2 regions of the Paenibacillus sp. EB106-06-01-XG199 genome follow, and region 2 is predicted to be linked to the other one. Evidence: riboswitches for the same ligand, from Rfam matches in the RefSeq annotation. Region 2 holds a riboswitch; the other holds the start of a gene.
The links. Region 2 has a riboswitch for cobalamin ahead of AC3WT9_RS24105 (anaerobic ribonucleoside triphosphate reductase). Riboswitches for the same ligand answer to the same signal wherever they lie in the genome.
Positions count from the first base shown of each region.

Region 1: another riboswitch for cobalamin. It lies ahead of AC3WT9_RS25720 (S-layer homology domain-containing protein); the one in region 2 lies ahead of AC3WT9_RS24105 (anaerobic ribonucleoside triphosphate reductase).

Region 1 covers NZ_JBYTDQ010000008.1:141,351-149,314, reverse strand. The annotation lists gene AC3WT9_RS25720 (S-layer homology domain-containing protein) at 1-2,890, opposite strand, end outside; cobalamin riboswitch at 3,153-3,353, opposite strand; gene AC3WT9_RS25715 (GAP1-N2 domain-containing protein) at 3,810-6,932, opposite strand; gene AC3WT9_RS25710 (hypothetical protein) at 6,929-7,964, opposite strand, start outside.
Region 2 covers NZ_JBYTDQ010000007.1:172,660-180,623, forward strand. The annotation lists gene AC3WT9_RS24075 (hypothetical protein) at 1-144, shown strand, start outside; gene AC3WT9_RS24080 (hypothetical protein) at 239-481, shown strand; gene AC3WT9_RS24085 (hypothetical protein) at 795-1,139, opposite strand; gene AC3WT9_RS24090 (hypothetical protein) at 1,263-1,907, shown strand; tRNA gene AC3WT9_RS24095 (tRNA-Thr) at 2,513-2,584, opposite strand; gene AC3WT9_RS24100 (MTH1187 family thiamine-binding protein) at 2,665-2,973, opposite strand; cobalamin riboswitch at 3,390-3,620, shown strand; gene AC3WT9_RS24105 (anaerobic ribonucleoside triphosphate reductase) at 3,957-5,942, shown strand; gene nrdG (anaerobic ribonucleoside-triphosphate reductase activating protein) at 5,939-6,454, shown strand; gene AC3WT9_RS24115 (ribonucleoside-diphosphate reductase subunit alpha) at 6,661-7,964, shown strand, end outside.

The DNA of each region.
Region 1 (7,964 bases), on a different contig from region 2:
CAATCTTAGGCGTCCCGCCTTCGACATAACCAGTCACGGCCAGCGTGTATGTTTTGGCAGGCAGGCCACCCTCAAAGGTTGCGAGCCCTTGCTCATTAGCAGTGATGGTTTTATCGCCAACAGTGACCTGCACTCCTGCAGCCGGTGAAGTCACCGGATCAGAAGTATACGTGTCATTATTCCAGACCCATTTCTTCTGCGTGACCGTAGCGGTGAATGCCTCACCCTGCTTCGGCTGCGCAGGCGAAATCTGTACCGAATCTACTACCTGCGTATTTTCTCCGGCATAGTAGACAAGCACTTTGTCGGAAGTCTGCAGAATATAATCATTTAAGCCCACATCCGGATAAATCCACGCCCCGCCGCGCGATACGGCAAAAGCCCAGTAACCCTGATTGTTATAGGCTCCGTTCTCGATTCCATTAATGCCCCCTACAAAGATGCCGAAGGAAGATTCCGTAACCTTTAGAGGAATGTTGTTCGCAGCTGCCAGCTGCTGTAGCGCATCAAACGCGTTATATGCTTCCAGCGCGCCTTCAGCTACCGGACCCCGTGGCCCTTCAATGGACAGATAGGAGGTTACATTGCCCGGAGCCACCTTCAGCGAATCCGTATAGCGGGCAATGTTTGGTGTGGCTTCCGCAACATAACCGGTTACAGCCAGCGTGTATATTTTGCCGGACAAGCCTCCTTCAAAAACTGCAACGCCTTGGCTGTCCGTAGTGACTGATTTACCGCCAATGGTTATCTTCACTCCGGCTGCCGGTGAAACAACCGGTTCGGAAGCAAATGTCGTGTTATTCCATACCCACTCCACCCCGGTAACAGTCACTTTAAACGTTTCTCCCGGTTTTGGCTGCGGTGGAGATACTGTAACGGAATTTACTGCCTGCGTGTTGGCACCGGCAAAATAGACAAGCACCTTGTCCTGTGCCTGCAGCTTGAAGTCACCCATGCCTTCGCTTGGGTAGATCCATTTCCCGCCGCGCGACACCAGGAAGTTCCAATAGCCGTCATGGGTTCCGTTCTTAATCCCATTAATGCCCGACACATAGCTGCCGTAGGAGGACTCCGTAATCTCCAGCGGAATATTTCCGGATGCCGTAAGTTTCTTCAATGCCGCCAGCGCGTTGGATGCTTGCAGCGCTCCCTCAGCGACCGGCCCCTCAGGTCCTTCAACCGACAGATGAACTGGTACATTCTTGGAGATTACCTTTACAGCTTGCGAATATTTAGCGATAGTTGGTGCATTGTCCGCAACATAACCGGTTACGGTTAGCGTATAGTCTCCTGCCGGAACACCTTCGGCAAAGACCGCTTTGCCGTCTTCACCGGTTGTTGCCTTCCGGTCTCCGATTGCCACTTCCACACCAGATGCACTTGAGGTTACAGGACTCGAAATATTTGTGGCATTGTCCCATACCCATTTTATCTGGGTAACCGTGACTGAGAAAGGCTCCTCCTCACCCGGCTGCAACGCGGACAGCGTCAGCGAATTCACCAGCTGCGTATCGTTGCCCGCATAATAAACGAGAACCCGGTCTGCTTCCTTAAGTTTAAAATCCTTCATTCCTACATCGGGATCAATCCATGCCCCGTCCCGGGACACAGCATATTTCCAGCCATCCCAGCCGCCGTAGATTCCGGCTTGGATACTGCCGATTCCCGTTACATAGCTGCCCGATTCATTCTTAATCGGAAGGCCCTTCTGGGCGGCCACTTTCTCCAGCACCTCGAGGACATTGCCTGCATATGCCATCCCTTCTCCCAGCGTGTTCTGCGGCCCTTCAATTACAAGGGGCACATACACTAACGGATTCGGAACCGCAGGCTTAGTGAAGTCATACAGCTTGCCGTTTCCGCCCCCGCTGTACAGGGTGTAGGCCACCAGCGCCTGCAGCCCCTGCTCTGTAGCAAAAGCATTTACATTTCCGCCCTGATTATGGGCAAACCCGCCGCCCTCTACACTGAAGCTGAGCAGTCTGCTTATCAGATCTGCTTCACCCTTGGTGAATTCTGCTCCTTCCGGGTCTACCCCGAAGGAGGCAAGGCCGATAATGACCTGTGCCGCGCTTTCGCTGCTGCCTCCAAAGCCACCGTTGCTGTCCTGCGCAGCAGACAGCCAGGCTACTGCTTTTTGCCCGGCAGTTGCAACCGCCGGATCACTCTTATGCGCAGCAAGGGCCGTTAAAGCCATCGCCGTCATATCCGGCTCGCTTGCCCCGGAAGTCAAGGCGAACCCGCCGTCTGCATTTTGCTTGGACAGGATCTCGCTGAGCAGCGCCGCTTTGCTCCATTTGGCATCCGCCCCAATAGTATAATTGCCTGAATCCAGTGCCAGCAGCGCATAGACCGGATTGTTCAGCGTCTGGCCGCTCATTTTGTCGCTGTTATAGATACGCTCAACCAGATTAAAACCCGGCTCAGAGCCGTTTCCGGCAAAATTCGCCGGATCAGCCCCCACGGCTTGTACCGCGAGCACAATCCGTGCATAATCCGTGACTGCGGCAAAGCTGCCGCTGGCTGTCCGCACCTTTTGCTCCAGCAGCCGGACATAACTTTCCGGTACTTTGTAGCCCGCCTGTGCGAGGCCAACCGCCTGCCATTCTGACGTCACGCCGCTGCTGAGCATATACTCGGCAGCCGCATAGGTCGCTCCGGCAACGGTAATCTGCTGCTTCGCTGTTAATGCAGCCGCAGCCGGCTCTGCGCCAGACTCGTCTGCTGCATACACAGCAGCAGTAACACTTTCCGTTCCTCCGGACGCGGTAGCGGAGACCGCCCCGGCAAACACTTGCCCTGAAGGAACAAGCGCTGTTCCCAGAATCGAAATAACCAGCAATAAAGCCAGGCCAAGCATAAAGGACTTGGCAGAGAGAAGAGTCTTCATCGTTAACCTCTTTCCGTGAATAAAATAGTGAAGCAGCGGACAACAAGAAGAAACGGCTATGCTGTCCATTTCAAAAGGACGGGGCCGTTTCTGCGAGAGAGAAGGATAACATACAGCACCGGCTTATACTTCATCCTCGTCCCTCAAAAAAACCGCCCCTGCTAAGGGCGGCCTCGGAAGAATACAAATGAAGCACGGGGGTGCTCAAGCTCCGCCACCACATCCATTTGTAATGTTCCGCATTCTTACCCCACGAAGAATAGAAACGTTCAAGAAAAAGGCAGGTCTCCTGGCTTATGCTTCACAGCTTCCCTCCGCCTTCCCGTCCTTGCTTCACAGGACAGTGGCACCCTTAAGAGTCGCTCCGCATTTACAGTGGCGGGACCGCGCCGGACTTGCACCGGACTTCCCTTTTAAGCAAATTCTACTGGATAGAATCTGCACCCTTTTCACTAGACTATCAAATTTTAATATTCATAATCATATCCACTATTCCCTTGTATGTCTATAGAAAAGCTGTTCCAATGCCGCCCGTTGCCGGCTGAGCCCTTTTCGAAAGCATCAAACACACTCTTCGTTGATCCCAACCTGTCTGCACGCAGTTCATCATTAGTAGCGGAAAAAATGCCCGCTAAGTTTTGGCTACTCCCTCATTAATAAGGATTAGGCGGATTTACACCCGCTATTATTTCGTAAAACGCCACATAAGGCTCAACCGGATAATTTAGCGGTAGTATATCGTCTTATACAACTTATTTTCAATATACAGTCCACATTAGAGGGAGAGAATCCCTTTACAGGGTGATCCGTCATAACCAACGCCGGAGCTCTGTGAAAGAAGAAAAATCCTGAACACGCATCTGCCCTGCTCTCTCCGGGCAAAACATGCGGTTCAGGATTTTTGTCTGTTTATATCACTTTACTCAGGAGCCTCGGTTGCTGCTCCGCCATCATCCGTAGGCGTTGCAGTTGCAGTCGCAGTTGCAGTTGCAGTAGGCTGGGCACTCGGTGTAGGGGTTGCCGTAAGTGCTGGATCCGACTGCAGAGTCAGCTTATAATCGCCCGCGATGATCATGTTGCCCTCGGCCAGCTTAGCCCCCGGTTCCAGATCCACAGTGACTAGGTACGAAGCTCCCCCGGTCTCTCCCGGCGAAGGCGCGGATGACACAGCCGGGGACGCGCCGGCTTCTGTTCCGGCGTTCGCGTTCCCGGTCGCGCCGGCCTCTGTTTCGGTGTTCGCGGTCCCGGACGCGCCGGCTTCTGTTCCGGCGTTCGCGGTCCCTGTCGCGCCGGCTTCCGTTCCGGCGTTCGCGGTCCCTGTCGCGCCGGATTCCGTTCCGGCGTTCGCGTTCCCGGTCGCGTCGGCTTCCGTTCCGGCTGACGCATCCGGCGTTGCCGTTCCACTGCCGCCGTTCATGCCGGCGGCCCCCGCATCCGGCGACGGAGCGAGACACCGGCTCGACGTCGCCGTGACCTTGTAGACCTCCGGATCCCCACCGGAGGCTGCTACACTGATCTCCGCCGGAGTAAAGGCGGTGCATTCTTCAGCGTCAGCAAAGGTGAATACCAGTCTGCTGCCCGCGCCTTCTCCGCTGCCGCTAAGATACACGGCAGCAGGCGGGTGGCCGCCGTCCGGTGCTGCGCTGCCCTCCGGCAGAGCCGTGTCCGGGCTGTCCGGCCGCAGCAGGCTGATGGCGATAATAACGCCAATCAGTACGATCCCCAGAATGGAGCCGGAGATCAGGAGTTGAAATCGGCTGCGGCTAACCCACCGCGCCAGCGGCGAAGCCAGCTGGGAGCGGGCTTCGTTATATACATTTTGCAGAGCAGGCCCAGCAGCGGAGACATAGCTTTTGCGGAAATCCCTGCTCTTGAAGGCTTCACGGTCGCTGTTCAGGAAATACTTTAGAATCGCCCGGCGGTAGCCCGGGTATAGCTTCTTCTTCGACACCGTGAACAGCCGGTTGTTCTGTGACCAGGCCAGGAAACGGTATACCGTTTCTTTGTCGCCGTCCGCTTTGCGCTTCACCAGATCCAGCAGCGCATCATAATCCAGCGGGCCGCTCTCGCGGTCACTATTGTGATAGAAAGCGAGCGGCAAGCGTTCGAACGGCTCCACACTTCGTGATTCCTTCAGCCACCGCCGTCCGAGCAGCTGTACATCATCCAGCTCCTTTGGTGACAATCCGGCAAAAAGTTCCTCATCAGGACTCTCCTCCCCGAACCAGCGGTAGGCAGCGCGTAGCGCATTGGATTTTTGCCTGCTGATGGAATCAAGCGGCGGCTGCCAATCCGCCGTATCCCGGTAGCGCAGGAACGAAATCTCCAGCAGCTGCTCCTGTGTCAGCTCGCTGAGCGATACACGGTTCAGCAGGAAGCGGTCCGCTGCCGCCATCAGCTCCTTCAGCAGCGAAAGCGCCTCAGGGTTGAACCCGCTGCCTCTGCGGCGCTCTTTTTCCGCCTTCTCTACAGAGTCATGAATTGAGGCCACCGCCGCAACCGGATCTTTGTCACGCTGCAGCTTCTCCAGCAAATAATCGCTGATTGTATCACGGACAAACGACTGCTGCAGCGCCTCTGGAAGAAACCGGCCCCAATGGGCGACAAACCGTAAAATTTCAGACGATTGCGCTGCAGCAGCCAACCGGGATTCCATATACGGTTCCAGCAGCGCCTTGCGGAAAATAGGCTGGGCCAGCACTCTTTTAAAGAAAGCTGCACTCAGCTCGTCATTGCTCTCGATGATAGTGTAAGCCGCCGCCAATGTATCATCCCGGTCCGCAGACCGGGCATTCAGCATACCGTTGATGAAATAATCGACCACTTTGACCCGGTAATTATGGCCCTTCAGCACAAAATACTCCATAAAACGCTCCATAATCTCCGGCTGAGGAATCCCCTTTTTGCGGATCAGGTCATACTCACGGTCGAAGCGCTCCAGGAACATATCGTTCAGCCGTACCCGGGACTCCAGCGCCCCCTCCGGCTTGAGGTAGGACAGCAGGCCGCTGAGCACAGCATTTTTGTTGTCCGTGTACAAGCTTTCATTGCCCTGCTCAATCTCATAAAAAACCGCCAGCTCATTATAAAGCGCCAACTGCAGCTTGCGGTCCACGTTCTCACCGGGCAGCAGCGAATCAGCAAACCGGGCAAAGTCATCTAAGCTGCCCTTGTTCTTCAGCGTTTTCCATACCAGATCGGCATAAGGCTGCTGCGAGTCAGCGAAATCGGCATTCAGGGTCCGGCCCGAAGCCAGATCGAAGATAAAATCCTTCTCGATACTGCGGTCCCCGGGACGGAGCGATCCTTTTTCTACAAAGGTAAGATCGATATATTTGCGGCTTTTTGGCTCGTTTGCATAGGTGAGTACCCCTAGCCTGCGGCGGAAATCATACGGCAAAGCCCCGTAAATAATCTCCGTAAGCTCCAGCGCCCGCTGCGATAGCTCTGCGATGGGAACATCGAGGGCAACATAACTTTTTTTCTTGCTTGCCACAGAGATCATGACCGCCTGCAGCAGCGCCTTGAACAATGCTTCGCTGAACCCGAGACTGCCCACCACCGTTAGCGGATCAGCCTGTCCTTCACGCTGTAGGGCCGGAATATCGGCCAACTCCGGCAAGGTTCCTCCAAGCTCTCCTTCATAGCTCCCGGCAAAATCAGCATGCAGCCAATCCCCATAGCTCTGAATAATTTCCTCGGCGCGTGTCGGAGGCACTACAAAGTTATGGGCAAAAAAAGCACTCCGCTGCCCGGTAAAATCAGTCGCCTGATAGCGGCTTTGCCCGATCACCGTGTCGTTTGTTTCCGTATGGAATAAATGCAGCGCGGCCGGATACAGCTCCTCATTTTTTTCGCCGCGCGCCGCCAGCTCAGCCGGGGCATCATAAAGGCAGAAAGGATGAATGATTTTTTTGACAAAATTATTGTCCAGGCTCTCCGACTTCGCTACAGTATCGAATCCTTCGGTTGCCCGGTATACGCCCCGCCGCTCGCGGGTATACATTTGCTGGGTGATCCTGGACCCTGAGAATCTGTTCACGGCCCGTCGCTCCCCTCAATATAGTTCAGCTTATGCAGCAACCAGATAAACGGCTCGTCCACACGGATCGGGCTGACGACACCCTCTATCTTTTGGTTGACCGGATTGCTGCCCAGCGCGGAGACGGCAAAATACCCCGTATTGGCAAAATACACATCCATCGTATCTTTGAACGGACGGTCTACCTTGCCGATAAAGCGGCGGATTTCACCGTCGATGTTCTGGAATTCATCCAGGTTCAGCGTGTTGCGGTGCACATAGTTGTTGAATACATTGCTGTTGGACTTGATGTAGTCGCCATCTTCATCCTTCAGCGAATGCAGCATGTCGCTTTTGGCAAGCACGACGGCCGTCGGGATATCGGTCTTGCTCTTCTCCTGGTAGGCGATGAAATCGCCGAACATCGTCAGCACCACATCACGCGGCTCATCATACTGCGAGACCCATTCCCCGGGACGGTCGCCGTAATTAATCTTGATCTTCTCCCGGATAGAGCGGATCTGCAAGGGATCGACCATGAACAGGATTCCCGCGGAGTTCTTGATATGCTGGCCATGCAGCCCAAGGTAATCCTGATCGACCATGCCTTCACCGGCAACATCGAAGAACACCAGTGTCAGCGGCGGCTTCTCTTCATCCTTGAACACAAATTGAAAAATAAACGGCTCCTGCATCTTCTCCTTCTGTGTTGAGGCCAGCAAATCGCCGCGCTCAAACAGCGGTTCTTCGTACAGGGTGCGGAACTTGCGGCTGATTTCAGCATTCAATGGCATGCAGGCCGCGTCGAAATGCCCAGCAGTCGTATGCTGCAGTGTATGGATCAGCGAGGTCATGTACACCGACTTCCCGACCTGGGAGGCGCCGATGATCGAGATAATGTTGCTTGGCACCTTGCCGGCGGTCACGGGGAGCTCGTTATGGCAGGACGGGCACAGCCGTCTGCGCGTAAGCACACCATAGCGGTCGGTGAGACCGGTCAGCACATGATCGGTATAGTGGTGATATTCCTCGGGAATATCAGCCGGATTAAGC
Region 2 (7,964 bases):
AACTTGTTCCCGCTTTACTTAATAGGCTCTGACTACAATCCCGCTCCAGCAGCTGAGATCATCTATTCCTTATTTGTGAACAGCACTGTAAACGTTAACCGTGTCGGACCTGAAAGTTTTAATGGGTGTGCTTATTCAGACTAGCGCTTATATAGCAAAAGAGCCTGCATGTTAATGTTTAACTATGTATGACTAGCCATAAAATTATTAAATGATGACAACAACTATCAAGGAGGTTTTGAAACTTTTTTATGACCACGGTTCTGTCTGTACGGATATTGATTGGATTAATTTCAACAAGCATTGGGTTTCTTCAACGCGTTCACCAACCTTTTCGATGAATGACGGCAAAGAGAAATGGTCTTTTGCCCGACTGAGCAAACGGGGCAAACCGGATCGTGTTAAAGCAATCAAGGAGGTCATAAAGTTCAAAAATACGGATCTGCGATCCATGGAGAACTATTTATCTGACAGCGCCTAACAGCAGCTCGTGGAGTGAAAACGGCTATGTAATGCGTTAAAATTAGCAGCGGTCCCGTAAAGCAACTTAAACCTAATCCCCTTTAATCAGCAACTGGGGCTGTCTCAGTTGCTGAACTCTCGTATGTCCAAACCACGCTATGTGAGTAACACAATTTGGGTTAAGATAGGAGTTTACCAAACCGTAACGGTTGCCAGCAGGTCATATTTCCCGTTTTTTCGTAGGCAGAGGGGATGTTTCGGTCAAATAAGCCCCATACAACCATTAAAAAAACCGTTAGTGTAGCAATGTTCCAAGGTGTTTACTTCAAGTCTTACAATTCACTCAAGTTATCTTGAGTAAGTTCTAGCTCCTTACCATTTTGATTAACAATATAAATTTTCTCAGGTGGACTTTCTAGGCTTTTCCCCTTAATTAACAGTTGGTGTCCTCCTTCGATTTTGTACTTTCTTATATATATTCCTGATCCGATATCCTCAAAGGAATACTTGTCAAAATCCCCCCAATTCAATGATACGCCTTTTTCAGCTAAGCTTTTTAATTCATCATACGAAATGTACTCCTTTGGCCCTTCTTCTTTGTTGCTTTGGCATGCTGAACAAATAATTAAAATGAATAATAATGTCATTGAGAACTTAAAGCATTTTGCTAGTGTCATTAGAACTTCTCCTTTTTTACCATTATTTTACTGGTAATATTTAGAAGATAATCATACCATAAAAAGGTAAAACAAGCATCTTTTAATCCCGATCCGGAAAAGTGGTTGGAATGGTTTAACAGCTTGCCTGAAGAAGTGCAATTAGAAGTCAATTATAGACCTGCAGGATTTGATTCCACATTAAATAAAGCAGTTTTACCAAACAATGATATACCAATCAATGAAACGCAATATAGTCAAAATTCATCTGAACCAAAAGAGGATTCCAAAAAGTCCGTAGGATTGCAGTTACTTGAAACAATGGTAACTGGTGGATACGAACATCCTTATGATACTAGTGTTTGGGCACCATTAACAGATAAGGCCAATTGCTATGCTTATATGTTAAACATATCTACTTATTCTGGGCACAAACTTCAACCAGGTGAAAAGGCTGGGAATACTTTCTCAAGCTTAACAACTACAAGCATAATTAATGCTGCACAAGCTGATATGCCTTACCTGAGTAAATCTATTCGTAGTTCTAGTTATAGTGAAGTTCCAGGTTATCGGGAGTACAAAGTAGCATTAGTAATTGCTCCTAATTATGATTATCACTGGTATAGACAAGATGCTGACGGCGGCTGGTCACACAAAAGAGGCTTAACTGCAATTGATTTTAGAGATGCAAGCGGAATTTCAATTCGCAACCCGCAAACAGCTAATCGCAATTATGGTAATGGTCTGAATTATTCTACATTTAGCGGATGGTATATTATTAAATATTAACAAAAATTATAAAAGCCATCATGCACATCCCCTCTCCCTAGGATACCGGGCTTCTAAATTTCCATGTGAAATTTTAGGTGTATTCATTCCAATTGAGCGAAGCTAAATTACACTTGTTTCTAGGTGTAGCGGTTGGTAAATGCCTTCGCCAGTTTGAGTACAGTGGGGTAAAATAATTTTTTCAAGGAGTTTAGTAATGTAGAATTGATATGCCATGAGAAACCGCCCTTTTAATAGAGCGGTTTTTTGTTAATTCGCAAATTTATTTATCACACAGCGATTGTTGGCTTTTTTTATGCCGAGAAGGAGTTTTTTATGAAATTGACTCAAAACAAAACTTTATATCTTTATATTATGTACGCTCCTTGAATTCATTCTGTTATCGGTGCTGCCACCCGTGCCCAAAATCTTCTTATCCTACACAATATGCAGAGTACGTAGTCTACATTTAAGTAATAAACAATTATCTGCCTGGCAATTGAGGTCAGCGCGACTCAGAAACCCCCCTTTACTCGGGTAAAAATAAGAAGAATGGTAGAAAAATCAAAAAAAAGCGCAGCCCCCCCGAAATTCCAAGAAGCCGCGCCGCGTATGTTTTTTTGGGATGCTGGTGAAGGGAATTGAACCCCCGGCCTACGCATTACGAGTGCGTTGCTCTACCCCTGAGCTACACCAGCTTAAAGCATTTTTTCTGTCAAACAAAAAATATTATACAACTTTCAGCCAAAAACGCAACCTTTTTCACAACATCCGGGCTTCAATTCTCCTGCAGCTTGCGTTCAACGGATTGCAGCTTACTGCGGCTTGTAGACGGCTTGTCGCGGCGGTCATCAATCTTCAGCGACGTGGATACCCGCTGTGCCCCGGCAGCGAAAGGCGACTCATGCAGCGCTTCTACGGCAGCGAGAATCCGCGGGATCGGTCCTTCGATAATCGTCCCCATAGATGTAAGCTCATAAGTGATCCCTTCCACTCCCCTGAGCACACGCTGCATATCGGCCACATAACTGCTCAGGCTCGTGCTGCCTGTGCCGATTGGAATTACGGTTACTTCCCCAATTGCCATTCTGAATCCCTCCTTAATATACTGTAAATAAAACCCTTTATTGGAAACTCCCTCGTGCAACCTTATTACGGACTATAAACCTAAAGTTCCTGATATATGTCTACGGCCTGTTCTTATTGTAGCAACTCCGCCGCACACCCACAAACCGCTAACCCCCACCGTTCGTAACCCTTCGTTCCCCCATATTTCTTCATTAGGCATTCCAGTGTCACGCTCACAATATTTATGGACTCTTTGTGGCATCTTTTAAGACAATTTATGACTTTATCCAGACACTTTTTGCACCCAACTTGTGGATTACCTGTGGACTAACTGTGGATCATTTGTGAGTAAAACCGCAGAACCCGCTCCCCGCGCGGAGTTTCAAAAAATGGTTTACAAACACAACATATTGGGTTATTTTTATCTAACGACAACAAAATATAGTGGAAACAGGTGTTTCGCTCTTTCAAGCGAGCTGAAGCTTAATAGGGAAACGCGGTGCAAATCCGCTGTGGTCCCGCCACTGTAACCGGATGCCTGCAGGCTTTCTGAAGCCCGTCAAGCAGCGTCTACCGGCAATAGCCACTGAGGGGCCTCAAAGCTCTCGGGAAGGCGCCGGAGGATTCACCGGAAGCCAGGAGACCTGCCTGTTTCGCCGACACCATCATTCATGCCTGCGAGGACCAGGTGAGGTGTCCGCAATGCGGCCTGCACAAGCAGACATAGCCTTCCCGTGTTTTAAGGAGCCAAGGCTGCCGATACCTGAGGGCTATAAACCATTATCGCCCTCAGGTATCGGCTTCTGCGGAATATATAAGAACAGGACAGAGATTACCCCTGTCCCCTGCTTGTATGTTCATCAAGACAACCGGCAAATATCCTTGTAAGGATATTTCGTACGCATTCGGGCATTTTCCGCCTCTTCGGCGGGAGATGCTTTTTTACTGCTATCAGGAAGTATATACTTCGTTCTTACTATACCGAGGGGAGAGAGCTAGACAATGACGCTGCTGGAGAAACGGTACAACGGTGGACAAGCTGCACAGGAAGTTCTTTTGGAGGAAGTTATTCATTTGGGACGGGATATTATCGACAGCCGGGATTTGGATCTGCTGCGCGAGAATGCCAATTTGAACGGAGAAAGCTTCTCCGGCAAAATGAGCAAATTCGGCAGTGAATATTCCAAGTGGTATGCCCGCAACTTCACGATGCCGCCACAGCTCGTGCAGGCCATTCAGGATAATGTCGTGTACGTCCACGATCTGGATCAATACGCCATCGGAACGACCAACTGCATCTTTATCCCGTTTGAGCGCCTTCTCCGCGAAGGCTTCAATACCGGCAACGGCAGTGTCCGTCCTCCGAACTCGATTATGACCGCAATGTCGCTGGTGGCGATTATTTTCCAGTCCCAGCAAAATGCCCAATACGGCGGCGTATCCGCCAATAAACTGGATTATGATCTTGCCCCGTATGTGACCAAATCCTTCGCCAAGCTGTTCCGCAAGGGACTGGAGTACTTTGAAGAAGGACAAGCCGGTGATCACCTCGGCGAAATCTCGATGAGCCGCAGCGATCTGGCGGAGCAGTATCCGCGCGCCTTCCGCTTTGCGCAGAAAGAGACCGAAAGCGAAACACTGCAGGCAGCAGAGAGTATGATACATAATCTCAATACGATGTCCAGCCGTTCCGGCGGACAGATTCCTTTTACCAGCATCAACTATGGCACCTGTATCTCCCCCGAAGGCCAGCTTGTGATCAGCTCCCTGCTGACCGCCACCATGAACGGCCTCGGCAGCGGAGAAACACCGGTGTTTCCGATCCAAATCTTCAAATGCAAGCAGGGCGTCAACCAGCAGCAGGGCGATCCGAACTATGAGCTGTTCCTCAAAGCAGCCGAATGTTCCGCACGCAGACTGTATCCGAACTTTGCCAATCTGGATGCTCCGCTCAACATGCAGTACTATGATCCGGCTGACCCGGACACTGAATTTGCTACGATGGGCTGCCGCACCCGGGTACTGGGCGACCGTTTCGGACGTAATCACTGCTCCGGCAAAGGCAATCTGTCCTTCAACACCCTGAATCTGGTCCGTCTGGGCCTCGCTCACGGCACTGTAACAGGCCGCCGTCTTGCTCCCGACGAGGAAGGCTTCTACGACGACCTGAATCATTATATGGATATTGCACTGGAAGGCCTGCTGCACCGTTTCCGGATTCAAGCGGCCCAGAAAGCCAAAGCCTCCGATTTCATGATGCGCGAAGGTGTCTGGGAAGGCGGCGAACAGCTTGCTCCCGAGGACAGCGTAGGCGAGCTGCTGAAGCACGGCAGTCTGTCGCTCGGCTTCATCGGTATGGCGGAGTGCATGAAGGCCATGTACGGCAAACATCATGGCGAGGACATGGAAGTCCATGCCAAAGCGCTCGCCGTTGTCCGCCATATGCGCGAGTACTGCGACCGCAAGAGCGAAGAGCTCAATCTTAACATCACGCTGTTTGCAACACCTGCCGAAGGCTTGTCCGGCAAATTCACCAAGGTGGACCACAAGGTGCTTGGCTCTATTCCCGGCGTAACCGACCGCGAATATTATACGAACTCCTTCCACATTCCAGTGTATTACGAGCTCAGTGCGGCCAAGAAGATTAGCCTTGAGGCCCCTTTCCATGAGTACTGCAACGCCGGAGCCATTTCCTATGTGGAACTGAACGGCAATGCCCGCAGCAACCCGGCGGCTTTTGTCAAAATCATCCGCTACGCGCTGGAGCAGGAAATCAGTTATTTCAGCATTAACCACCCGATTGACCGCTGCTCCGGCTGCGGCTATGAAGGGGTTATCGGCACGAACTGCCCTTCCTGCGGCGCGCATGAGCATGACACCCATATCCGCCGCCTGCGCCGGGTAACCGGATATTTGACCGGCGATTACCAGACCCGCTTCAACGCCGCCAAGCAGGCCGAAGTAAGAGACCGCCTCAAGCATCTATGAATATTTGCGGCTACTACCCGGAATCAATTAATGAGGGAGAGGGCATGCGGGCCGTCCTCTTCCTCAGCGGTTGCCGCCACCGCTGCCCGGGCTGCTTCAATCCGAAAACGTGGAATTTCAATTTTGGTGAAGTGTTCACCCTGGAGCGGCAGCGTGAGATTATTGCCGAAATTGCCGCTAATCCGCTGCTGGACGGCCTGACGCTGGCCGGCGGGGACCCTTTTTTCTCGGCAGAAGAGGCTGCGGGCTTCATTCATGAGCTTCGCGCTGTGCTGCCGGATTTCTCAATTTGGATTTATACCGGTTATACGTATGAAGAGCTGACGGCTTCTCCGGGCTCGCCGGAATGGAATCTGCTGGCCTTGTGCCATGTAGTGATTGACGGACGATTTGTAGAAGAGCTTAAAGATACTACCCTTCCCTACCGGGGAAGCAACAACCAGCGGATTATCGACATTCCGGCCAGCCTTGCCGGCAAGGAAGTCATCCATTGGCAGCCTGCTGTACTTTAGCTTTTTGGAAATATAAATTTCATGGTATACTTTAAGCTTCTGTTTTCCGCAGACCCGGATTCCAGCACGCGATACGATCTATCGCCTGCTTCGAAGGCAGCTTTGAAATGTCGGCTTAGCCGCCATTTCCTGGCCGCTTTCTGCGCTATAATATATCAATTTTTAATATTGAAAATTAAACCCAAATACGAAAGGATGAATCCCCTATGCCAGAACTCGTAGTGAAACCCGACAACCGCCAATTGGCTTTTGATGAAATCCGCCTCTCCGTTTACGCCGACCGTATCCTGAACGGCCTTGAGCAATTAAGCAAAGAAACCTTGCTGCGCGGGGTGCAGTCCAAGCTTCGCCGGAGCGAGGTCAGCGGAGAGGAAATCAGCAGCGCCTTCACCATGAGCGCCCTTGAGCTCGTAACCAAAGAAGAACCGGATTGGAAGTTTGCTGCTGCCCGCTCGCTTTTGACGACCCTATACAAAAAAGCCGCGGTTAACCGCCGCTATAAAGCCTACCCGGATGAGCCATACGGCGAGCTGTACCCGCTGATTTCCGATCTGGTGAAGAAAGGCATCTACCGTGAAGAGCTTCTGACCCACTACACCAAAGAACAGATTGCCGAGCTTGGCGGCTGCATTGATCATACACGCGACCTGCTGTTCGATTACATCGGCTTGCTTACATTGTCAGACCGTTACCTGGCCCATGACTTTGACGGGCGTGTGATGGAGCTTCCGCAGGAGCGTTATATGATTATCGCCATGTTCCTCATGCACACAGAGCCGGAAGAGAAACGTCTGGATCTGGTTAAAGAAGCCTACTGGGCGATGAGCAACATTTACATGACGGCTGCAACGCCAACGATGTCCAACGCTGGTAAAAAGGTTGCCGGACAGCTCTCCAGCTGCTTCATCGACACCGTAGACGACTCGCTCGAAGGTATCTTCGACTCCAACACCGACGTAGCCCGGCTGAGCAAAATGGGCGGCGGCATCGGCGTCTACCTCGGCAAGGTACGGGCCCGCGGCTCCGATATCCGCGGCCACAAGAATACCAGCTCCGGCGTTATCCCGTGGATCCGCCAGCTGAACAATACCGCCGTCAGCGTCGACCAGCTCGGCACACGCAAAGGTGCGGTTGCCGTTTATCTCGACGTCTTCCATAAAGATATTCTCGCCTTCCTCGACCTGAAGCTTAACAACGGCGACGAGCGGATGCGCGCGCATGATGTGTTCCACGGCGTCTGCCTGCCGGATCTGTTCATGGAGGCCGTAGAAGCGCGCGGCCACTGGAACCTTTTCTGCCCGCATGAGGTGAAGAAGGTAATGGGCTGGAAGGATGAGAACGGCCGCGCACTTGGCCTTGAGGATTTCTATGACGAAAAGCTTGGCCAAGGCGCATTCCGTGACAAATATGCCGAAGCTACCGCCAATCTGGAGCTGTCCCGTATTACGGTTCCGGCCATCGACATTATGAAGCGGATTATGAAATCACAGCTGGAAACCGGCACACCTTA